DNA from 3 places in the Shewanella carassii genome. Region 1 is predicted to be linked to each of the others. Evidence: predicted binding sites of a transcription regulator. Region 1 holds the regulator's gene; each other region holds the start of a gene.
The links. The regulator NrdR, encoded in region 1, represses ribonucleotide reductase genes. The targets are predictions, from matches to a motif close to AAACACNANATNTNGTGTTT.
Positions count from the first base shown of each region.

Region 2: a site for NrdR is predicted at 5,537-5,556, ahead of nrdA (class 1a ribonucleoside-diphosphate reductase subunit alpha). Genes of this name have one in related genera too.
Region 3: a site for NrdR is predicted at 3,156-3,175, ahead of nrdD (anaerobic ribonucleoside-triphosphate reductase). Genes of this name have one in related genera too.

Region 1 covers NZ_AP024618.1:1,443,519-1,451,285, forward strand. The annotation lists gene K5621_RS06635 (multidrug efflux RND transporter permease subunit) at 1-456, opposite strand, end outside; gene K5621_RS06640 (efflux RND transporter periplasmic adaptor subunit) at 456-1,547, opposite strand; gene ettA (energy-dependent translational throttle protein EttA) at 1,799-3,466, opposite strand; gene glyA (serine hydroxymethyltransferase) at 3,695-4,948, shown strand; gene nrdR (transcriptional regulator NrdR) at 5,058-5,510, shown strand; gene ribD (bifunctional diaminohydroxyphosphoribosylaminopyrimidine deaminase/5-amino-6-(5-phosphoribosylamino)uracil reductase RibD) at 5,551-6,675, shown strand; gene K5621_RS06665 (riboflavin synthase) at 6,676-7,332, shown strand; gene ribBA (bifunctional 3,4-dihydroxy-2-butanone-4-phosphate synthase/GTP cyclohydrolase II) at 7,414-7,767, shown strand, end outside.
Region 2 covers NZ_AP024618.1:2,168,934-2,176,700, forward strand. The annotation lists gene K5621_RS09875 (hypothetical protein) at 1-204, opposite strand, end outside; gene K5621_RS09880 (glycosyltransferase family 4 protein) at 249-1,490, opposite strand; gene yfaE (class I ribonucleotide reductase maintenance protein YfaE) at 1,589-1,924, opposite strand; gene nrdB (class Ia ribonucleoside-diphosphate reductase subunit beta) at 1,893-3,023, opposite strand; gene nrdA (class 1a ribonucleoside-diphosphate reductase subunit alpha) at 3,083-5,371, opposite strand; gene K5621_RS09900 (HAD family hydrolase) at 5,845-6,513, opposite strand; gene ubiG (bifunctional 2-polyprenyl-6-hydroxyphenol methylase/3-demethylubiquinol 3-O-methyltransferase UbiG) at 6,518-7,228, opposite strand; gene gyrA (DNA topoisomerase (ATP-hydrolyzing) subunit A) at 7,586-7,767, shown strand, end outside.
Region 3 covers NZ_AP024618.1:2,763,181-2,770,947, forward strand. The annotation lists gene K5621_RS12560 (YibL family ribosome-associated protein) at 1-303, opposite strand, end outside; gene nrdG (anaerobic ribonucleoside-triphosphate reductase-activating protein) at 443-928, opposite strand; gene nrdD (anaerobic ribonucleoside-triphosphate reductase) at 1,013-3,130, opposite strand; gene K5621_RS12575 (hypothetical protein) at 3,355-4,095, opposite strand; gene rssA (patatin-like phospholipase RssA) at 4,249-5,196, opposite strand; gene K5621_RS12585 (DEAD/DEAH box helicase) at 5,429-6,784, shown strand; gene K5621_RS12590 (DUF3010 family protein) at 6,832-7,269, shown strand; gene K5621_RS12595 (M48 metallopeptidase family protein) at 7,274-7,767, shown strand, end outside.

The DNA.
Region 1 (7,767 bases):
CTGGGTACGATCCATCTCGCTGGAGCTCAAGTTGACATAGATGGAGGGCTCGCCCGAGCCGTTGTCTTTGGAGACTATCGGGTCGTTGGCCTCTTCCGGCAGCCTGCGCTGCGCCCGGGCCACGGCATCACGGACATCGCTCACCCCTTCGGTGAGGTTCCAGCCCAATTTGAAGGTCACTGTGATCCGCGACATGCCGTTGCGGCTCACCGAGGTGATTTCATCGATACCGCTGATGCCTGTCAGCTCATCCTCAAGGTTTTTGGTGACCTGACTCTCCATGATAGAGGCGCTGGCCCCTTCATAGGTGGTCATCACAGTGACGACCGGGCTCTCCACATCCGGCATTTCCCGCACCGACAGTTTGCTGAAAGACACCAGACCAAAGACACACAAAAGCAGGCTCAGCACTATGGCACTGATCGGCCGTTTGACCGAGACATCGGATAACAACATCAGTGAAGCTCCCCGGTCTGCTGTACTGCTTCGGCGGTCAAGGGCTTGACGCTGGCGCCATTACGAATATTCACCAGCCCCTGCACCACAATGCGATCTCCCAGGCTGACGCCATCTGTGATCAGCACCAGATGTTCGACCCGGGCGCCCAGATGCACTTCGGTGCGGTGGGCTATGTTGTTTTCATCTATGCGATAGACATAGCGCTTGGTGCCGGAATACTCCAACGCCTGCACCGGCACTACCGCCTGGTGCAGTGGTGGGAAGGTCAGGGTGGCCGACAGCATCATGCCCGGTCTCAGGCGTTTGTTTGGGTTGTTGAATTCTACCCGCACCCTGACATTAAGGGTATCCGGGTTGACTCTGGGATCTATGGCAACCACCTTGCCCTGAAACAGTTGGCCGTTCCAGGCACTGCTGCTGCCTTGAACCTGCATGCCGACACTCAGTTGCGACAGATAAGACTCGGGTACCTGCAGATCGAGCCGCAGCAAGCTCAGATCATCGAGACTCAAGAGTTCGGTTCCCTGGCTCACCAGCTTGCCCTTGCTGAAATCCACCAGGCCCACTGTACCGGAAAAGGGAGCCCGCAGATGGTGGTAGGAAAGTTCGGCCCTGGCCGAGGCCAGCCTGGCTTCGGCGATACTGACGCTGGCGCGTTGGGCATCAATTTCTGTCTGGGTAATGGCGTTGCGGCCGATCAGTTTTTCATACTCGCCCAACTTACGCCGCTCATCGGCCAGATAAGATTCGGCTTCCATCACCGCCGCCTTGGCCTTGGACTCTTCCAAAACCAGCAAGAGATCACCCGCCTTCACCTCTTGATTGGAGCGCACTGCGATAGCGTCTATCTTGCCGGCGACTTGAGGCGCTATAGTGACCGAGCGTTCAGCTTCCAGCTTGCCAATCAGAGTCAGGGATTGCGCCAGGGACTGCTCAGAGACTGTGGCAGTAATCACTGGAACGGAAGCTTTTTTCATCCCCATGCCTGAGCCGGGTTTTTTGACGGTATTTTCTGCCGTTGGAGTCAATAGGAGATAGGTGGCCACACAAAGGCCAAGGACCAGGAGTCCTATGTAGCTTTTCTTCATGGTGTCTTATCTGATTCCGGTAGAGATCCATTGCGGATCTTGAGGGCACCTATTTTACGTTAGCCTTATGCATAAAGCTGGTAAATGAGTGTAAAAAAGCGCAAATTCCAGTACAAAAATGTGACTGGAAAATCGATTCACGTAACCGTCTCTGGCCTATGTTATTTGAATGAAGTGATGTTCAGGGAATAAAAAACGGAGGCCGCTACCTCCGTTTTTTATGTATGACTGTGGGTATAGCCCTTGAGGCCCTACTTGGTCATTCGCTTGTACTTGAGTCTGTGCGGCTCAATCACATCGGCGCCGAATTGGTTTTTCAGCCAGGCCGAGTATTCTGTGTAGTTACCTTCGTAGAAGTTAACCTGACCCTCGTCACGGTAGTCGAGGATGTGAGTACAGATACGGTCGAGGAACCAACGGTCGTGCGAGATCACCATGGCGCAGCCGGGGAATTCCAACAGCGCTTCTTCCAGTGCCCGCAGAGTTTCCACGTCCAGATCGTTGGTCGGTTCGTCGAGCAGCAACACGTTGCCGCCGGCTTGCAGCAGCTTGGCCAGATGCACCCGGTTACGTTCACCACCGGAAAGTGAGCCTATGATCTTCTGCTGATCGCCACCACGGAAGTTGAAGCGACCGACATAGGCGCGGCTAGGGATCTCCAGATTGTTGATCCGCATGATGTCCTGGCCGCCGGAAATCTCTTCCCAAACCGTGTTCTTGTCGTTCATCGAGTCACGGAACTGTTCCACAGAGGCGATTTGGACTGTATCACCTATCTCGATTTCACCGCTGTCCGGTTGCTCGGCGCCACTGATCATTCTGAACAGGGTCGACTTACCGGCACCGTTGGCACCGATAATACCGACGATGGCGCCCTTGGGAACGCTGAAGCTTAAGTTGTCTATCAGAATCCGGTCACCATAGCTCTTGGTGAGATTACGCACCTCAATCACCTTGTCACCCAGGCGAGGGCCGGGCGGAATAAACAGCTCATTGGTCTCGTTGCGGCGCTGATAATCTGAGCTGTTCAGCTCTTCGAAGCGGGCCATACGGGCCTTGCCCTTGGACTGACGTCCCTTGGCACCCTGACGCACCCACTCCAATTCCTTGGCAATCGTCTTTTGGCGGGCGCTTTCGCTGGCGGCTTCCTGCTTCAGACGGGCATCTTTTTGCTCCAGCCAGGAGGAGTAGTTGCCCTGCCATGGGATACCTTCACCCCGGTCCAGTTCCAGGATCCAGCCGGCGGCATTGTCGAGGAAGTAACGGTCGTGGGTAATGGCGACCACAGTGCCTGAGTATTCCTGCAGGAAATGCTCCAGCCAAGCAACGGATTCGGCATCCAGGTGGTTGGTCGGTTCGTCCAGCAGCAGCATCTCCGGTTTTTCCAGCAGCAGACGACAGATAGCCACCCGGCGACGTTCACCCCCGGAGAGCACCTCTACCTTGGTGTCCCATTCCGGCAGACGCAGGGCGTTGGCGGCGCGCTCGAGAATGTTGTCCAAATTGTGGGCATCCTGGGCCTGAATGATGGCTTCCAGCTCGCCTTGCTCTTTGGCCAGGGCGTCGAAGTCGGCATCCGGCTCGGCATAGGCCGCATAGACTTCATCCAGACGCTTGAGGGCGTTTTTGGCTTCGCTGACGGCTTCTTCTATGGTTTCCCGTACTGTCTTGTTGGGATCAAGCTGGGGCTCCTGGGGCAGGTAACCTATCTTGAGTCCCGGCATGGGACGGGCTTCACCTTCAATTTCGGTGTCCAGACCTGCCATGATTTTCAACAGGGTGGATTTACCCGAGCCGTTGAGACCCAGGACACCAATTTTGGCGCCGGGGAAGAAACTCAATGAAATATCTTTGAGGATCTGCTTTTTGGGCGGCACTATTTTGCCGACCCTCAGCATGCTGTATACAAACTGAGCCATATTGTTTCTCTGTTGTCCTGAACTGAGTTTTCCTAAACTGGCGGCAGTTTACCAATTTGCCAGGGCTCCTGCCAGATGCGGCCGGATAGCGGCACCATTGTTCAGCAAATGAAACATAGTCATCTGCTGACACAAGGATTTTCATCATCCTGCGACTGGGATATTTGTCACACTCAGAGTAGAATACCGCGCAACCCTACCCATAAGATTTGCCAGCTGGAGTGACAGATGCTGAAGAAAAGTATGAACATTGCCGACTATGATCCTGAGCTGTTCAAGGCGATTGAGGATGAAACCCGTCGTCAGGAAGAGCACATTGAGCTGATCGCCTCCGAAAACTACACCAGCCCCAGAGTCATGGAAGCCCAGGGCTCACAACTGACCAACAAGTATGCCGAAGGTTATCCTGGCAAGCGTTATTACGGTGGTTGTGAGTATGTCGATGTGGTGGAGACTCTGGCAATTGAGCGTGCCAAGCAGCTGTTTGGCGCCACTTACGCCAACGTTCAGCCACACTCAGGTTCACAGGCCAACAGCGCGGTTTATATGGCGTTGCTGCAACCCGGCGATACCGTACTGGGGATGAACCTGGCTCACGGTGGTCACCTGACCCACGGCTCTCCGGTTAACTTTTCCGGCAAGCTGTACAACATCATCCCTTACGGTATCGATGAGTCTGGCAAGATTGATTACAGCGAACTCGAAACGTTGGCGCTGGAACACAAGCCCAAGATGATCATCGGCGGCTTCTCGGCCTACTCAGGCATAGTTGACTGGGCCAAGCTGCGCGAAATCGCTGACAAAATTGGCGCTTACCTGTTTGTCGATATGGCACACGTAGCTGGTCTTATCGCTGCCGGTGTTTATCCTAACCCTGTGCCGCATGCCCACGTGGTGACTTCGACCACTCACAAGACACTGGCCGGTCCCCGCGGCGGTGTGATTCTGTCGGCTGCCGACGATGAAGATCTGTACAAGAAGCTGAATTCCGCGGTATTCCCGGGCGGTCAGGGTGGTCCTCTGATGCACGTTATCGCCGGTAAAGCCGTGGCCTTCAAAGAAGCACTGGAGCCGGAATTCAAGACCTATCAGCAGCAGGTGGTCAACAACGCCAAGGCCATGGTTGAGGTGTTCCTTGAGCGCGGTTACAAGATAGTTTCCGGCGGTACAGATAACCATCTGATGCTGGTGGACCTGATTGGCCGTGAGCTGACCGGTAAAGAAGCCGACGCCGCTCTGGGCCGCGCGAATATCACAGTCAACAAGAACTCTGTGCCTAACGACCCCCGCTCACCCTTTGTGACCTCCGGGGTGCGTATTGGTACACCGGCCATCACTCGCCGCGGATTCAAGGAAGCCGAAGCCCGTGAACTGACCGGCTGGATCTGTGATGTGCTCGACAATGCTCACGATGACGCCGTTATCGAGCGTGTTAAGGGCCAGGTGCTGGAACTGTGCGCTCGCTTCCCTGTTTACGGTTAACCTTTTCAAGGGAATAGGATAAACTTCGATGGCCGCTGAATTCAGCGGCCATTTTTATTTCTGCCATTTCGCAGCAGCCGCTGCCGGCAACTGAGCACCAGGAGGCATAATGCACTGTCCATTTTGCAGCGCGACGGATACCAAGGTGATAGATTCCAGGCTGGTGGCAGACGGTCATCAGGTGCGCCGTCGCCGGGAATGTACTCTGTGTCATGAACGCTTTACTACCTTTGAAGGTGCCGAGCTTGTCATGCCCAGAGTGATCAAGCGCGATGGCAGCAGGCAGCCGTTCGATGAGGACAAGCTGCGCGGCGGTATGCTGCGCGCCGCCGAGAAACGTCCGGTTTCCATGGATAAGATTGAAGAGGCGATCAGCAAGATCAAGTCCACCCTCAGAGCTACAGGCGAGCGGGAAGTGACCTCGGAAATGATCGGCAACCTGATGATGGATCATCTTATCGAGCTGGATAAGGTGGCCTATATTCGCTTTGCCTCCGTGTATCGTGCCTTTGAAGATGTGTCAGAGTTTGGTGAAGCGATTGCCAAGCTGGAGAAAAAATAGGCTGCCAGTCACAGCCAACTGTTAAGTAACGGAAACCCCCATGTGGTCCAATACTGATATCGCCATGATGAGCCGCGCCATAATGCTGGCTCGCCGTGGCTGCTATACAACCCGTCCCAACCCCAATGTCGGCTGCGTCATCATAGATGCCGATGGCAAGATTGTCGGTGAAGGCTGGCATCAGCGTGCCGGCGAGCCCCATGCCGAAGTACATGCTCTGAAAATGGCCGCTGATAAGGCCCGCGGCGCTACCGCCTATGTCACCCTCGAACCCTGCAGTCATTATGGTCGCACGCCGCCCTGTGCCGAAGCCTTAATTAAACATGGCCTCAAGCGGGTGGTGGTGGCTATGACAGATCCCAACCCTCAGGTGGCCGGCCGAGGTATCGGCATGTTGCAGGAGGCCGGGGTTCAGGTGCAGAGTGGTCTCTTGGCTGAGCAGGCCAGAGCGTTGAATCCGGGCTTTTTATCGCGAATGGAGCGAAATCGCCCCTGGGTCACCCTCAAGCTGGCGGCGAGTCTCGATGGCAAGACGGCGTTGGCCAACGGCGAGTCCAAGTGGATAACCGGCCCCGAGGCGCGCCGCGACGTGCAAAGGCTCAGGGCCCGTAGCTGCGCTCTGCTCACCGGCATTGAAACCGTATTGGCCGATGACCCTTCCTTGAATGTCCGGCACGCTGAGCTTGGCAGCCTGGGTGAAACCCTGAGTGAGCAGGAGCTTATTCAACCGCTGCGGGTGATACTCGACAGCAACTGCCGTATGCCGCTCGATGCCAGGTTATTGAAGATTGTCAGCCCGGTACTCTTGGTCAGCTGCCGCCCCTATGAGGATGAGTTCCTAGCCGCTTTGCCGCCTTATGTCACCGCTTTGGTGTTGGCCGGTGAAGACAACAGAGTCGATATCGCGGCGCTGCTGCAACACCTGAGCCAGAGCTGTAATGCGGTGTTGGTCGAGGCCGGGGCAACGCTTTGCGGCGCCTTTATTAGTGCCGGACTGGCCGATGAGCTGCTGCTCTACCAAGCCCCGAAACTGCTTGGCGCCGCTGGCCGAAACCTGCTGGCCTTGCCAAACTATCAACAGATAGCCGATACCCCGGCGATACGGGTAACTGATCAACGTAAGCTGGGCAATGATACCCGGCTTACTCTCAAGATAGGTGATTGAATGTTTACCGGAATAATTGAAGCTGTCGGTACAATACGGGCCCTAGAGCGCCGTGGTGATGATATTCGTCTGACGGTGGCCAGCGGCAAGCTGGATCTTGGCGATGTCCAATTGGGTGACAGCATTGCCACCAACGGTGTGTGTCTGACCGTGGTTGAACGCTTGGCGGATGGTTATGTGGCCGATATTTCGGCTGAAACCGTTAGCCTCACCGGCTTTGACCGCTACAGTGTCGGCACCAAAGTCAACCTGGAAAAGGCGGTCACGCCAAGCACCCGCTTGGGTGGGCACTTGGTCAGTGGCCATGTGGATGGTATGGCGCGGGTCATCAGCGTGACCCCAAGGGGCAAGGCGCTGGAGTTTTGGCTCGAGGCACCTGCTGAGCTTGCCCGTTACATTGCCCATAAAGGGTCCATTACCATAGATGGCGTTAGCCTCACGGTCAACGAAGTCGATGGCCGCAATTTCCGTCTCACCATAGTGCCGCACACCGCCAGCGAAACCACTTTGCTTGATCTGCGTCCCGGAGTTCAGGTGAATCTGGAGGTGGATCAGATAGCCCGCTATCTTGAACGTCTGATGCAGCACAAAGAGGAAGGACAGCCGAGCGAAGGCGTGACCCTGGCCATGCTCGCCAAGGCTGGTTTCATGCGCTAGATGTGCGCCAGCCCACTGGTTATCGTGCGCTAACAGGTTAGAATTCATTGATTTCACAGAGTAATAAATAAAGGTCTTACAATGGCGCTACACAGTATCGAAGAGATCATCGAGGATATTCGTCAGGGTAAAATGGTTATCCTGATGGACGATGAGGACAGGGAAAATGAGGGCGACCTCATTATGGCGGCGGAGAAAGTCACCCCGGAAGCGATCAACTTCATGGCTCGCTATGGTCGCGGTCTCATTTGTCAGACGATGAGCAAGGCTCGTTGCCAGCAGTTGAATCTGCCCTTGATGGTCAGCAACAATAACGCCCAATTCTCAACCAACTTCACCGTCTCTATCGAGGCCGCTGAAGGGGTAACCACAGGCATTAGTGCCCATGACCGCGCGGTGACAGTGCAGGCGGCGGTGGCAAAAAATGCCAAGCCT
Region 2 (7,767 bases), 730 kb from region 1:
GCGAAACTGGCGTCTCAATGGGCTGCCCATACGATCCAATCGGGTCAGACGCTTGAGAAACAGTAACCAGTGCTGGGTCGAATGGGTCGCATCCAACTTCTTGGTGCGGATAAATTCCTGCTCCGCCGGGGTTAACTGCTTGAACACTTTGCGCATTCGCCAGTAGTGAAGCGGGGCGTTAAAAGGGTTTATGGCTGTTTCCATATCGTTTCCTTGACATTAAACAGGTGCTATTAAACGGCTAGCGATTAAGCGCTAGCTTGCATGGGGCCTTGGCTCAGCTGGTGATACAAGTCGCTGAGCTGAGCGCAGATCTGTTGCCATTGGAATTGCTCTGTCACCCTTTGTTGGCCCTTGAGTCCCAAATCTTTGGCCTTGGCCGGTTGACTGAGCAGTTCAATACAGGCTCTGGCGAGCTCGGAGGGCCTGGAGGGGGGAACCAAGAGCCCATGCTCTTCATGGGTTACTAGTTCACGAATGACCGGTAGATCCGAGGCGATAACTGCGGTGCCACAAGCCATGGATTCGAGCACTTTCAAAGGGCAGCATCCCTGAAGCATGTTGCGCCTGCAGGGCGTGAGCGGCGCCAAAGACGCGCTCGCGGCTTGGATTTTTTGCCTGAGACTGGCTTGGTCCAGCCCGAAATGCAGTGAAACATAATCTTCCAGTTCCATGGACTTGAGCCAGGCCTTTACCTGCCGTGCCTGGCGATTTTCGAGAGAAAGGCAGAGATCCAATTCGACCTCCAACTGCTGGCGCACCAAGGCAAAGGCTTTGAGTAGATCCTTAAGCCCCTGCCAGCGCTGGGCGGCACCAAAATAGATGAGCCTGGGTAGCCTCGCATCCTGTGCTTGCCTCAATGGCTCGGCAGGCGGCAACTCGGCGCCGTTTGGCAGATAGACTACTGGAGTGGTAGTGCGTTTTTCAAGGCCGGCAGCCGTGATTCTTGATGGGGTCACAATCAGATCGGCACCATCCAGGCAACGCTGCTCCCAGGCGCTGATTTTGGCCAGGGTTTTTCGCGGCAGCGACAGGTGAATAGGCAGCTCTATGCTGGGCAGGGCATTGACCTCATAAACTAGCTTGAGCGCTGGATTGTCCTTGCGATGATCCAGCAAAGGCACCCCCGCCCAGGGATCACGAAACTGCGCCAATGTCAGGGTATCGCGATTTTGCCTGAGCAGCGCCCCAAGCTGATTGGCATAGTCCAGCGCCTTGGCAAGTACGTTATTGCCCGAGCCTGGGTTTAGCTGGTGCCTGACGATACTGACCTCACTGCTTACCTCGCTGGGATTGCTGCCGAGTGACAGGGTTTCTTTCTGCCAGGAAGGCATCTGGGGATCACCTTGCAGATAGAGCATACCGGGGGACTGGAAGGCAAACAGGGTTGACGCCATATAACGTATATGGGTCGAAGCGCCTTTGGGCAGAGGGTAGCGGTCAAAAGCGCAATAAAGACTTTTGAATGAATAACTTGAGTCTGATTTCATAAGTCCGGCAGAGTACCGGAGTCAGGCAGGATTTACAACGAAAAAACGCTTGTTTGACTGTAGGAGATCTGCCATTGACGGTGTTTTTTGCGCTTGTGTCAGGCCAAGTGTTTAACCCGCAGCAGCGGCATGTCGGCGCCTTCGCTGGAGAGGTCCAAGTCCAGATCTTCCGTAGGCACACAGCAGCAGGGCAGGCATTCATCCGCCTTTAACTCGGCCAATGGCGTGGTCAGGTAAGTGACCGAACCACTGCGCATCCGGGTCTTGCAGGCGCCGCAAAACCCGCTGCGGCACTCGGAAAAAATGCTCACCTTACGGGCTTCGAGCGCTGCCAGTAGAGTCCTGTGCTCTGTGGTATACAGCAGCAAGGGCTCTCCGCGCAGCAGCACGATAGGGGCTTTGTTAAAGGTCAAAGTCGGAGAACTCATCGTCATCGACAGCCGAATCTATCTGGCCGACCAAATAGGATGATACTTCCACTTCCTGAGGCGCGACTTGTACGGCATCGCTCTCCAGCCAGTTTTTCATCCAGGGCAGGGGATCGCTCTGCTCACTGTATGGTGCGCCCAGGTTAACCGCCTTCATTCTCTGATTGGTAATGAACTCCACATATTGGCAGAGAATGGTTTCGTTCAGGCCTATCATGGAGCCATCCTTGAACAGGTACTTGGCCCAGGCTTTTTCCTGCTCGGCTGCGCGCAGGAACAGATCGTAAGCTTCCTGCTGGCACTCTTTGGCGATTTCACCCATCTCAGGGTCATCCTTGCCGCCCTGCATCAGGTTGATAATGTGCTGGGTTGAGTTCAGGTGTAAAGCTTCATCGCGGGCGATCAGGCGAATGATTTTGGCGTTGCCTTCCATCAGTTTGCGCTCGGCAAAGGCAAAGGAGCAGGCGAAGCTGACGTAAAAACGTATCGCTTCGAGCGCATTGACCGACATCATGCACAGATAGAGGGCTTTTTTGATGGTGCGGGTAGTGACTTCAAGGGTGCGACCGTTGACGTCGAACTTGCCTTCACCATGCAGGTGATACAGCTGGGTCAGCTCGATAAGGCGGTCATAATACTCGGCAATATCGCCGGCGCGCTTGAGGATCTCCTCATTGACCACTATGTCATCGAACACCACGGATGGGTCGTTGACAATATTGCGGATGATATGAGTGTAGGAACGGCTGTGAATGGTCTCGGAGAAGGACCAGGTTTCAATCCAGGTTTCCAGCTCGGGCAGGGACACCAGCGGCAGGAAAGCCACATTGGGGCTGCGGCCCTGAATCGAGTCCAACAGGGTTTGGTACTTGAGGTTGGAGAGGAAGATATGCTTTTCATGATCCGGCAGGGCGCCAAAATCGATTTTGTCGCGGCTGACATCCACTTCTTCCGGGCGCCAGAAGAAAGACAACTGCTTTTCGATCAGTTTCTCGAATACTTCGTACTTCTGTTGATCGTAACGGGCCACGTTAACCGCTTGACCGAGAAACATAGGTTCGCGGGTGGCATCGTTGGGGGTTTGACAAAAAATTGAATAAGCCATGATCTACTCTTTCCAAACAACGGGGCCACCTGGGCCCCGAACTTGTTACTTAATCCTGCTTAAATCTTGCAGGCGCCGCCGGCACAACCGTCGTCTTCCTTCTCGATGCTGGTAATGTCATCGAATTTGTCGGAAGCACCGTCCCGGGTGTTGTGGTAGTAAAGGGTTTTGACCCCGAGTTTGTAGGCGGTCAACAGATCCTTGAGCAGCAGCTTCATCGGAACCTTGTTACTTTCAAACTTGGATGGGTCATAGTTGGTATTGGCCGAAATCGCCTGATCGACAAACTTCTGCATAATACCCACCAACTGCAGGTAACCGTCGTTGCTGGGCATCTGCCACAGCAGCTCGTACTTCTCCTTGAGCTCATCAAAATCGGGCACCACTTGTTTGAGCTGGCCATCTTTACTGGCCTTGACGCTGATAAGGCCGCGTGGAGGCTCAATACCATTGGTGGCGTTGGAGATCTGCGAAGAGGTCTCGGATGGCATCAGTGCCGACAGAGTCGAGTTACGCAGGCCATGCTGCTTGATATCGTGACGCAGGGCATCCCAATCCAGGTGCAGCGGCTCATCACAAATCTTGTCCAGATCCCGCTTGTAGGTATCTACCGGCATGATCCCCTGAGAATAAGTGGTCTCATGGAACAGCGGGCAAGCACCCAGCTCTTTGGCCAGATTCATCGAGGCCTTGAGCAGGTAGTACTGTATGGCTTCAAATGTTCTGTGAGTCAGGCCGTTGGCGCTGCCATCAGAGTATTTCACGCCGTTCTTGGCCAGATAGTTGGCGAAGTTGATGACCCCGATACCCAGAGTGCGGCGGTTCATCGATGCCGTCTTGGCTGCGGGAATTGGGTAGTCCTGGTAGTCCAGCAGGTTATCCAGGGCGCGCACGGCCAAATCGGCAAGGCCTTCCAGTTCGCCCAAGTCGTTTATCGCACCCAGGTTGAGCGCCGACAGAGTACAAAGGGCGATTTCGCCATTGGGATCGTCAATATTGTTCAGTGGCTTGGTTGGCAGGGCAATCTCAAGGCACAGGTTGGATTGACGCACTGGGGCCACTTCGGCGTTGAAGGGGCTGTGGGTGTTACAGTGATCCACGTTCTGTACATAGATACGGCCGGTGGAAGCACGCTCCTGCATCATCAGCGAGAAGAGCTCGACCGCTTTTAGGGTCTTCTTGCGAATGCTCGGGTCCTGTTCATATTGTTCATACAGACGCTCGAATTCGTCCTGATCGGCAAAGAAGGCGTCATACAGGCCGGGAACGTCCGATGGGCTGAACAGAGTGATATTTTGCCCCTTGATCATCCGCTGATACATCAGCTTGTTGATCTGAACGCCATAGTCCAGGTGACGGATACGGTTGTCTTCAACACCACGGTTGTTTTTCAGTACCAGCAGCGATTCAACTTCCAGGTGCCAGATAGGGTAGAACAGGGTTGCAGCACCGCCGCGAACGCCGCCTTGGGAGCAGGATTTCACCGCAGTCTGGAAATACTTGTAAAAAGGCAAACAACCTGTGTGGAAGGCTTCGCCGCCACGAATCGGGCTGCCAAGGGCGCGAATACGGCCGGCATTCACACCGATACCTGCTCTCTGGCTGACATATTTGACGATGGATGAGGCCGTGGCATTGATAGAATCCAGGCTGTCGTCACACTCGATCAGCACGCAAGAGCTGAACTGACGGGTCGGCGTACGCACACCGGACATGATAGGCGTCGGCAAAGAGATCTTGAAGGTAGAAACCGCATCATAGAAGTCTTTGACATACTGTAGCCGGGTTTCCTTCGGATAACGGGCAAACAGGCAAGCGGCTACCAGAATGTAGAGGAACTGGGCACTTTCGTAGACTTCATGAGTCACACGGTTTTGTACCAGATACTTGCCTTCCAGCTGTTTGACGGCAGCATAGGAGAAGTTCATGTCGCGCCAGTGGTCGATATAGCTGTCGAGTACATCCAGTTCTTCACGGCTGTAGTCTTCCAACAGATGCTTGTCGTACTTGCCCATGGCAACCAACTTGCTGACATGATCAGCCAGTTTTGGCGGCTCAAACTGACCAAAGGCCTTCTTACGCAAATGAAAAATAGCAAGGCGAGCTGCCAGGAACTGATAGTCCGGAGATTCGGGAGAGATCAGGTCGGCGGCGGCCTTGATAATGGTTTCATGGATGGCTTCTGTGGGAATACCATCATAAAACTGCAGATGAGAACGTAACTCTACCTCGGAGACCGAGACGTTGTTTAATCCTTTGGCTGCCCAGGTGATAACACGGTGGATCTTGTCGAGATCGATAATTTCTCGTGCGCCACTGCGTTTGGTAACTGTCATAGTGCTATTCATTGAAGATAGGCCTTGGTTGTAATATCAGTGACAATGGTACGCCCGCACCATTGAACCTTTCCATGTAAAGTAAAACAATCAACCGAACAGTTAACGAAGACAGCCCGAGAGGGTTCTGTTAACTGGAAGATTTCAGTGCATGACTAGTATGTTCGATTGCGACCAATACACTAGATATGGTGTTGTTCTAGATCTTGAGTAACAAGATAGTGAGGTGAGTGAACTTTTGCAAGTCTGTGTTTTGGGCATATCTTGTGGATATCTTGAGGATATCAAAAGTCAAAGTGGCACCCCTTCTGGCGCAAACCGATGGCGAGCTCAAAAAAGCGGCAAACGTGAGCAAAGTGAGCGACTGCCAAAATAAACGTCAATCTGTGATCTTTGTCGGCTTGCTATCATGGTGTCGCTTGTGGTGCAAGGGCTTTTTTGAGGCCGATTATTCCAAAGGATTATGGGGAAAGTGAACGAGTGACTTACCACAATGGCAGCGACATCACTGCCTGTGGATGATTTAACTGCCAATCGGCACCCCATTCCGCCGGTTTATCCTCGGCCGCCAGATATCCCCATAGGGCGATGGCTGAGGGCATATTGACCGCCTGCGCCGCGACTATGTCGCGCTCGGCATCGCCAAGATAGAGAATACGTTCGGGAGCGCAGTTAAGTTGCTGAGCTCCCAGTAACATAGGAGCAGGGTGGGGCTTACGATAGAGGGTGGTATCGGCACTGACCACAGCATCAAAGCGTTTAAGCAGTCCCATGCGCTCTAATAAGGGGCGGGTAAAACGCGCCGGTTTATTGGTGACAATACCCAACGGCAAGGCTCTTGATAGGGCACTGTCCAGCAAGGCTTCTATGCCTTCAAACAAACAGGCTTTTTGGCCGTTGACCTCATCATATTCCCTGAGCATCGCTTGCCGGATATGCTCCTGCTCCTTTGCTGAGGCTTGGGGCACGGCGGCTTGCACCATGGCAAGCGAGCCGTGAGAGGCCAGAGTACGCAGAAGTTTACGCTTATCCTCTATCGAGACGCCATGGGATGCCAGCGCCAAGGCCAGCGCTTCGGTTAGATCCTCGGCGGTATCCACCAGAGTCCCATCCAAGTCGAACAGAATCCCTTGAAACGGCAGCTTAGGCGTCATGGCATCAGTCCTGGCGTTGGCAGGCAATCATGTAGTTAACTTCAACGCTCTTGGTGTAACTGAATACGCCACTCAAGGGGTTGTATTTTATGCCCAGCGCGTCACGGCACAACAGTTCGGTGTGTTCCGCCATGGCGATCAACTCGGACGGACGGATAAATTTGCTGTGATCGTGGGTACCGGCAGGTAGCATTTTCAGCACATACTCGGCACCGAGTATGGTTTGTACCCAAGACATGATGTTGCGGTTAATGGTGGAGAAGAATACCCAACCTCCGGGCTTGACCATATCGCAACAAGCCTGGATCACAGATTGCGGATCCGGTACATGCTCGAGCATCTCCATACAGGTAACTGTATCGTAATGTCCCTGATGATTCTGGGCATGCACTTCGGCGGTTTCCTGCAGGTAGTCTATGCTGACGCCTGCTTCGAGTGCATGCAGCCTGGCGACTTCCAACGGCTCAAAGCCCATATCCAGCCCGGTGACCTTAGCGCCGATGCGGGCCATGCTCTCTGACAAAATGCCACCGCCGCAGCCGACATCCAGTACCAGCTTGTCAAAGATACCGCCGGATTGGGCGTCTATATAATTAAGGCGCAGAGGGTTGAGTTCATGCAGCGGTTTGAATTCACCGGCAGGATCCCACCAACTGGCGGCCATACTTTCAAACTTGGCGATTTCCTGAGGGTCGACATTGGGTAGAGATGACATATTCGGACCTGAAACAGCAATAATAAAGTGAACCTATTATAACCATATAACTTACGCGCAAGGGCAGCATAAAATGGTGCCTCAATGTGATCGCTCTCGGCAAAGATTAGAGATCGCGCAAAATATAGGCAAGATTCGGTTTTTGATGATAAAAACAGCAGCAGAATTCACACCCAGGACAGTGATCTTTGGCCCTGCTCGCGACTTGTATCATGCCCTTGGCCTTTTTGGCTGCAAAGGCGGCTTTAAGGACTTCCGACATTAAATAACTGTGTTAGAATGCCAAATCACGTTTGTTGGGCTCGACAATGACACGGATTACAAGTTGTCAGCTAATTTAAGGGGATCGAGCAGTTTATGACTGATCTGGCTTTATCAATTTCGCCAATAAATATTGAAGACGAACTAAAGAACTCCTATCTGGATTACGCCATGAGCGTTATCGTCGGGCGGGCATTGCCAGACGTACGCGATGGCCTCAAGCCGGTACATCGCCGCGTACTCTTTGCGATGAACGAGCTGAAAAACGATTGGAACAA
Region 3 (7,767 bases), 1.3 Mb from region 1:
CAAAGCTGTCATAGGGTGCACCACGACCAAGCCCTTAACAGACTTCTTGAGCTTGCCCATGTCGGCCTGTTCGGCCTTGGTGAGTTCACGACTAAATGGCAAATCACGGATACCCTGCCCTTGCTTACCAAGCTGGCGGCTCTGCTGACCCTTAACGGCAGCAATGCGCTTGTTCACAGCGGCGATTTCCCGCTGAAACTGGGCAATAATAGGACCGTCACCGCGTTGTTCTGCTGCAGCCAATTTACGGCGATACTGATCCAACTTATCGTTGAGCTGTTGCAGCTCCTGCTTCAAATTCATTTTGTTACCTTACAAAATCCTGACACTCTGAGAGTGGACGGCCTGGTTGCCGTTGCTGTGCCGGACAGCAGTATAGCAGTAACTCAAGCCGAGGTGACGGGGTTTTTTAGCAGGAAAAAGCAATTGTGTTAACCAGTTTTCACTTTTGTGCTTGTTGAGACTCTTTAAGAAGGTGTATCACCTGGTTGGCCGAGCCACGAAACCTCAACGAGGGGTCCGCTTGCTCCTGCACAAACTTGCCATCCACCAACACATCAATAAGTGGCAACAAGGCTTGTTGCGCCGGACTGAGTTCATCCAAACGATAACCGGTCCAGAGCCAGACATCTTTACCAGGACACTCTTCCTTCACTCTTAACAACAGGGCCTTGATAGCGTCAAGATTACCCGGGAACAGAGGATCGCCACCGGAGAGCGATAGCCCACGTCTTGGGATCCGACTGTCGTTGAGATCGGCAATGATCCGGTCGGCCATCGCCCCATCGAAAGGATGCCCGGAGCGGGGGTCCCAGGTTGACTGGTTATAACACCCCCGGCACTGATGTTCACAGCCGGAGACAAACAGGGTTACCCGGGTACCAGGTCCATTAACCACATCCACGGGGTAATATTGATGATAGTTCATATTTATATCCACAAGGCGCCCCGTGGGGCGCCTTTATTCAGGGAAGGAAGCAATTTTCACCCCTTCCTTAAAACCAGTTTGTCGTTATAGGTGTTTAACCCGACGCTTGACCTCTTCCTGCTTACCGTGGTTGAAAGGTCTGGCATCCGGACTACCGAGATAACCACAGACCCTGCGGGTCACAGATACTCGAGTTGGCTCATGGTTGCCACACTTGGGACAGGTAAAGCCCTTGCTGGTGCAGCTAAACTCACCGGTAAAGCCACAGTCGTAACATTCATCGATTGGAGTATTGGTGCCATAGTAAGGCACACGGTTAAAGCTGTAGTCCCAGACATTCTCAAGCGCTTCAAGGTTGTGTTGCATATTGGGGTATTCGCCATAGCAGATGAACCCCCCACTAGCGAGCTCGGGATACGGCTGTTCAAAGTCGAGCTTGTCGTAAGGATTCACCTTTTTCTCCACATCCAAGTGGAAACTATTGGTGTAATAGCCCTTGTCGGTGACCCCTTTTACCAGACCGAAGCTCTTGGCATCGAGCTTGGCAAAACGGCTGCACAGGCTCTCGCTCGGGGTGCTGTAAAGGCTGAAACCATAACCGGTTTCCTCTTTCCAACGCACAGTGGCCGCCTTGAGGTAGGCAACAATAGCCACGGCCTTTTGCCGTAAAACCTCATCATCAAACACATGAGTGTCTGTACCATAAAGCGCGTTGATTGTCTCATGCAGGCCAATGTAGCCCAGAGAAATAGAGGCACGGCCGTTTTTGAAGATTTCGGCAACATTATCATCCCCACGCAAGCGCACGCCGCAGGCCCCTTCCATATAAAGAATGGGCGCCACTCGGGCCTTGACGTTGGCCAAACGTTCGATACGGGTATCCAGCGCCTTGCGGGCCATCGCCAGCCGTTGATCCAAAATACGATAAAACTCGGCTTCATCCCCCTTGGCTTCCAGCGCGACTCTCGGCAAGTTCAGGCTGACCACACCTAAGTTGTTACGGCCTTCGTGCAACAACTCGCCATTTTCCTCATAGGTGCCAAGGAAACTACGGCAGCCCATCGGAGTCTTGAACGAGCCAGTAACCTTGACCACCTGCTCATAGTTGAGAATATCCGGATACATGCGAATACTGGCACACTCGAGCGCCAACTGCTTGATATCGTAGTTGCAGTCGCCGGCCTTGTGGTTGATGCCGTCGCGAATAGCAAACACTAATTTAGGGAAAACCGCTGTCTTACGGTTCTTGCCCAGACCTTCCATACGGATCCGCAAAATAGACTCTTGGATCAGCCGTGACTCCCAACTGGTACCCAAACCAAAACCGAAGGTCACAAAAGGTGTCTGGCCATTGGCGGTATGCAGCGTATTGACCTCATACTCCAGTGACTGGAAGGCATCGTGACACTCTTTCTTGGTCTGTTCGGTAGCAAACGCCTTGGCGTCGGTAATCCCCCACTTGAGTGCCGTTTGATAATGCTTGTCGTAGCTCTTGGCCACAAAGGGCGCCAGCACTTCGTCTATGCGGTTGATTGTGGTGCCGCCATAGATATGGCTGGCGACCTGGGCGATGATCTGTGCAGTAACCGCCGTCGCCGTGGAGATGGATTTTGGTGTCTCAATCTCGGCATTGCCCATCTTGAAGCCATGAGTCAGCATGCCACCGAGATCGATCAGCATACAGTTGAACATAGGGAAGAAGGGCGAATAATCGAGATCGTGATAGTGGAGCTCACCGGCCTCATGGGCAGCCACCACATCCTTGGGCAGAATATGATGTTTGGCATAATGTTTGGCGACGATACCGGCCAAAAGATCCCTCTGGGTGGGGATCACTTTGGAGTCTTTATTGGCGTTTTCATTGAGCAGAGTCGCATTGCTCTGCTCGACCAGACCACGGATCTCCAGGTTCAGACGGCTGCTGGATTCACGGCAGATGTCTCTATCATGACGATATTCAATATAACTGCGGGCCACTTGTTTGTAAGGGCCTTCCATCAGCAGATTTTCAACTTTGTCCTGCAGCTCCTGGATATTGACCTCGGCTTTGTCAGCCACGGCCTGAGTCACCAAGGCTGCAACGGTCGCCGCATAGTCCTCATCTTCTATACCGCAGTGGCTCGAGGCTGCCAGCACCGCATCCTTTATTCTTGTCTCATCGAACTGAGTACGGCACCCGTCCCGCTTAATCACTACCGGCATTTTATTAGTCTCCATGTTGTTTATTTAACACCATATATAGTGGTGTTTTATTAACCAAGCACAATATGTGGAGATTAAGCGACAAATCCGCCATCAATACCATGATCTGGATCATGGTATTGGAGATGATGAATAAGAGTTTGGGATTAGTGCCAACGAGCACAACTTGTTGAGATTTTTCCCTTGACCCGGACCTGGACGAAAGCTAAGTCGGCGGGCCTAATTTACCTTTTTGCCAAGGCCAGATAACTGTTGATTTGCCCACTGGCTTGTTGCTGGCTACCGACTGCAGCAGCGGTACGCATCAAAGCGCTGACGCCACTCAGCCGCGATAACAGCTGTGGATCTTGCAATGCGGAGTCGGCCTTGGCCGCTAGCTTATTGCTGTTGCTCCCTGCACTCTCGGCGGTTTGATTTTCTCCCTTAAGCAGGGTATCCAACTGTGCCGCAACCTTATTGGCCGCCAAGGAGATTGATGGTGAATACATCATTCCCATATTGCCCATCAGGTTGTCCGCCCCTTTAAGCGCATTGAGTAAAGGGCTTTGGCTGGCCTGTTGTCTGAGCAGGCCAATCTGCCCCTGAATAAACTCCTTGAGGCTGGCGTTATCCTTAGTATCAACCCCCATCAAACCACTGCTTTGCAATCTGCCAAGTTGTTTTTCCGATAAAAAGCCTTCATCGGAGAGCCGTTCCAAGAGTTTAGGTAAATCGGCACTACTGAACTGACCAGAGCCGAAAAACTCCTTGGCCAGTTCCTGTACCCTAGCGGCTCTTCGTCCCTCACTGGAAAGAGAGATACTATCTTGACCTATTTTGGCCGAGTTCTGGCTTTGGTTTTTGCTGTCATTGACTGTTTCAGTATCAACAACCGAGAGACCATTGCCGCTGGTAAGACGATTATTGACGCCGTAGGCATCAACCCCGGACAATCTGGGATCCACTGATGAATGGATAGGCTGCATGTCAGTTTTCCGTCATATAGATATTCAACTGTGCGTTTTTTAGCCTTAACTAGCTGGAAATAGTCAAAAAAACGCCTTGAAATACCCTGATGCTGATGATGTGCTGACTATGCAGGAAGTGTGCCCACACGTATCAGTTGCAGGCAATGCCTTTTACAGCCGCCCCAACGCCGCATCAATCAGATGTGAAGCCTGCTGCACCGCCTTCTCACCGGCAGCAATCGCCTCACCGGCACGGTGAAACTCCATAGTACCTATGTCCGATACCTTGGGAACAATGAAGATATCCGGTGGATCCCCCATCAAGCGTGCACGCTTGTGACGCTGCTCCAGAATATCCATCGACTGCGACATCACCGCCAGCATCCCAGGCTCGGCCTTGTTGCCGAGGGAAAACTTGTCGGTCAAACCGGAAATATAATCCTTACCCTTGGCCAACAGATCCATAAAGCCACTCTCTGAGGCGTGTGCCATATCCCGTCCTTGAGCCTGAGGCTCTGCACTATTGAGTGCCACAGGTACCATTTGCAACTGCTCTCGTCTGTGCCCATGCAGATCGACACCTATCACCAGATCAACTCCCATGGATCTGGCCACAGACACTGGGATGGGGTTAACCACAGCGCCATCCACCAGCCAACGATGGTTCTGACGCACAGGTGACATGATCCCCGGCATGGAGCAAGAAGCCCTGACGGCCTGGCGCAAATCGCCTCGGCTGAACCAGATCTCCTGTCCTGAATAAAGATCGGTCGATACCGCAGTAAAGGGGTATTTGAGCTCTTCGATCAAGAGATCGCCGATGCGGTCCTGAATGGCGCTGAATACCCGGTCACCACTGATGAGCCCTCCCCGGCCCCAACTGATATCCATCAACCCCAAGACATCCCAACTGGAAAAGCTGCGTACCCAGTCTTCCAACTCTTCGAGGCGTTCATTAGCATAAGCTGCGCCGACCAGGGCTCCTATGGATGAACCGGCGACCTTAGCCGGATGCACCCCCATGGCTGCCAGTCCCTTGAGTACACCTATGTGGGCCCATCCTTTGGCGGCGCCGCTTCCCAGCGCGATACCAATACAAGGGTTATGACTCTGCGTCATCCTCTCTCCTTTATATTTTTCTACCAGTCACGCAGCCTAAGCTTAGACAGCCAAGGCAGCATACACCCGAAGCCAGTACTGCTCCAGATTTTATCCGGCAGGACTCCGGCCACACACTTGCGACTTTTTTGAACAAAAGTCGCAAGTGTTTCGACACTCCTTTGACTAAATACATGCCCAGCGCCGTAAAAGCCGTTATAATGTGCGGTCGTTTTTATTGAGGAGTTCACCTTTGCATTTTTCCGATTTTTCGCTGGATCAGCGTCTGCTGCAAACCCTTAAACATATGGGTATCGATGAGCCTACCGAAATTCAGCGTGAAGCGATTCCCGTGGCGCTGGCCGGGAAAGACCTGATGGCCTCATCCAAGACGGGCTCGGGAAAGACCTTGGCCTTTTTGTTGCCAGCAATGCAAAGGGTGATCTCCACCAAGGCGCTCAGTAAGCGTGATCCCAGGGTACTGATACTCCTGCCGACCCGTGAGCTGGCCAACCAGGTCTACGCCCAGCTGCGTCTGTTGGTTGCCAATACCCAATATCGAGCCATCAGTGTGCTTGGCGGAGAAAACTTCAACGATCAGGCCAAGGCCCTGGCGCGGGATCCACACTTTATCGTCGCCACCCCGGGACGGATTGCCGACCACCTGTCACAACGCCATCTGTATCTGGAAGGGCTTGAACTGCTTATTCTTGACGAAGCCGACCGTATGCTGGATCTGGGCTTTGCGCCTCAACTCAAGGCGATCAACGACGCCGCCAACCATAGACGGCGGCAGACCCTGATGTTCTCGGCCACTCTGGAACATGAAGAGGTCAATGATATCGCCGCCACCTTGCTCAATGACCCACAGCATGTGGCCATTGGCGCCGCCAATGCCGAGCATCAGGACATACACCAGCGTATTTTCCTCTGTGACCATCTGGATCATAAAGAGACGCTGCTGATTGAACTGCTAAAGCGCGAACAACAGCGCCAGGTGATCATCTTCACCGCCACCCGCCAGGATACCGACAGATTAGCCGAAAAGCTCAAACAAGAGGGCTACAGCGCCGTGGCGCTCAGTGGTGAACTGCGCCAAAGCGCCCGTAACCAGATAATGGATCAGTTCAGCCGCGGCCAGCAGCAAATTCTGGTGACAACCGATGTGGCCTCCCGCGGTCTGGATCTGGTGAATGTCTCCTTGGTGGTCAACTTCGACATGCCCAAGTTTGCCGAAGAATATGTCCACCGTATCGGTCGTACCGGCCGCGCCGGCGCCAAGGGTGATGCCCTGTCTCTGGTGGGCCCCAAGGACTGGTTCAACTTCAAGAAGGTGCAGAGCTTTCTCGGTCGCCGCTTCGAGCTCAGTACCCTTGAGGGGCTCGAACCCAAATTCAGTGGCCTGGCCGATCCCAAGCGCCAGAGCAACAAACCCAAGAACGCCAAGGCCAGCAAGCCCAAGGGCCGCAGCAAGACAGCGGCTAAACCGGGCAAGACCAAGTCAGGCAGAGACAAGCGCTTTATTACCGGGGTGGATGTGGGCGATGCCCCTATGAGGCGTAAACCCGCTCCAGTAGATAACGGCGATGAAAGCGGCTCCGAGTCATAAGATTAACATTAGCCGCCGGTGCGGCATGATGAACCACAAGGAATACCATGAAAGTTTGTGCTGTTGAATTAAAAGGCGGCGAAGCCGTCATCTGTTTGCTGAGCGCCCAGGGGGACGTATTCAACGTTCCCGATTGCCGCCGTCACTCATTTACCTTGAGCAACCCTGCCAGTCAGGAAGCAATTCGGGAATTCCAATTCGCTTTCGATAAGCTGATGGAAGACTACCAGGTCGAGCACGTCGTGATTATCGAGCGCGAATACAAAGGCAAACTGGCTGGCAGCTCTGCCAGCTTCAAGTTCGAGGCGGCCATTCAATTGGGTAAGTTGCCGGTAACCCTGCTGACACCACAAAACATTAAAGAGCAGCTTAAACGCAATCCACCACAAGTGGACTTCAGCGGCCTGGAGCTGAAAAAGTTCCAGCAAAACGCCTTCGAAGCCGCTTACGCCTTTTTGCAAATGCGGATCTACAAGAAGGTCTAACCCCTTGAGCGGTTTTGATTATCTGGCCCATTACAGCGAAGAGATCAGGCAGCAAGTTCAGCAGCTCAGCCAAACGGGCAAGCTGGGAGAATACCTGCGAAAACGCCATCCCGAGCTACACCAGATCCGCAGTGATAAAGCGCTTTGGGACTATACCCAAGCGCTGAAGCAAACTTATCTGCGTCAATCAAACCCGCTTGCCAAAGTGTGTTTTGACGACAAGATCAGCCTCAGCCATCAGGCGCTGGGGCTGCATACCTACGCCGCCCGTAAGCAGGGACACAAACTCAAGACCAAGAACGAAATCCGTATCTCCTCTCGCCTGAAACGGGCACCCGAAGCCTTTTTGCGAATGTTGGTGGTGCATGAGTTGGCACATTTGAAGGAGAAAGAACACAACAAGGCTTTCTACAAACTGTGCACCTATATGGAGCCTGATTACCATCAGTTGGAGTTTGAGCTCAGGATCTACCTCAGCTTGCTGGACGCCAACCAAGA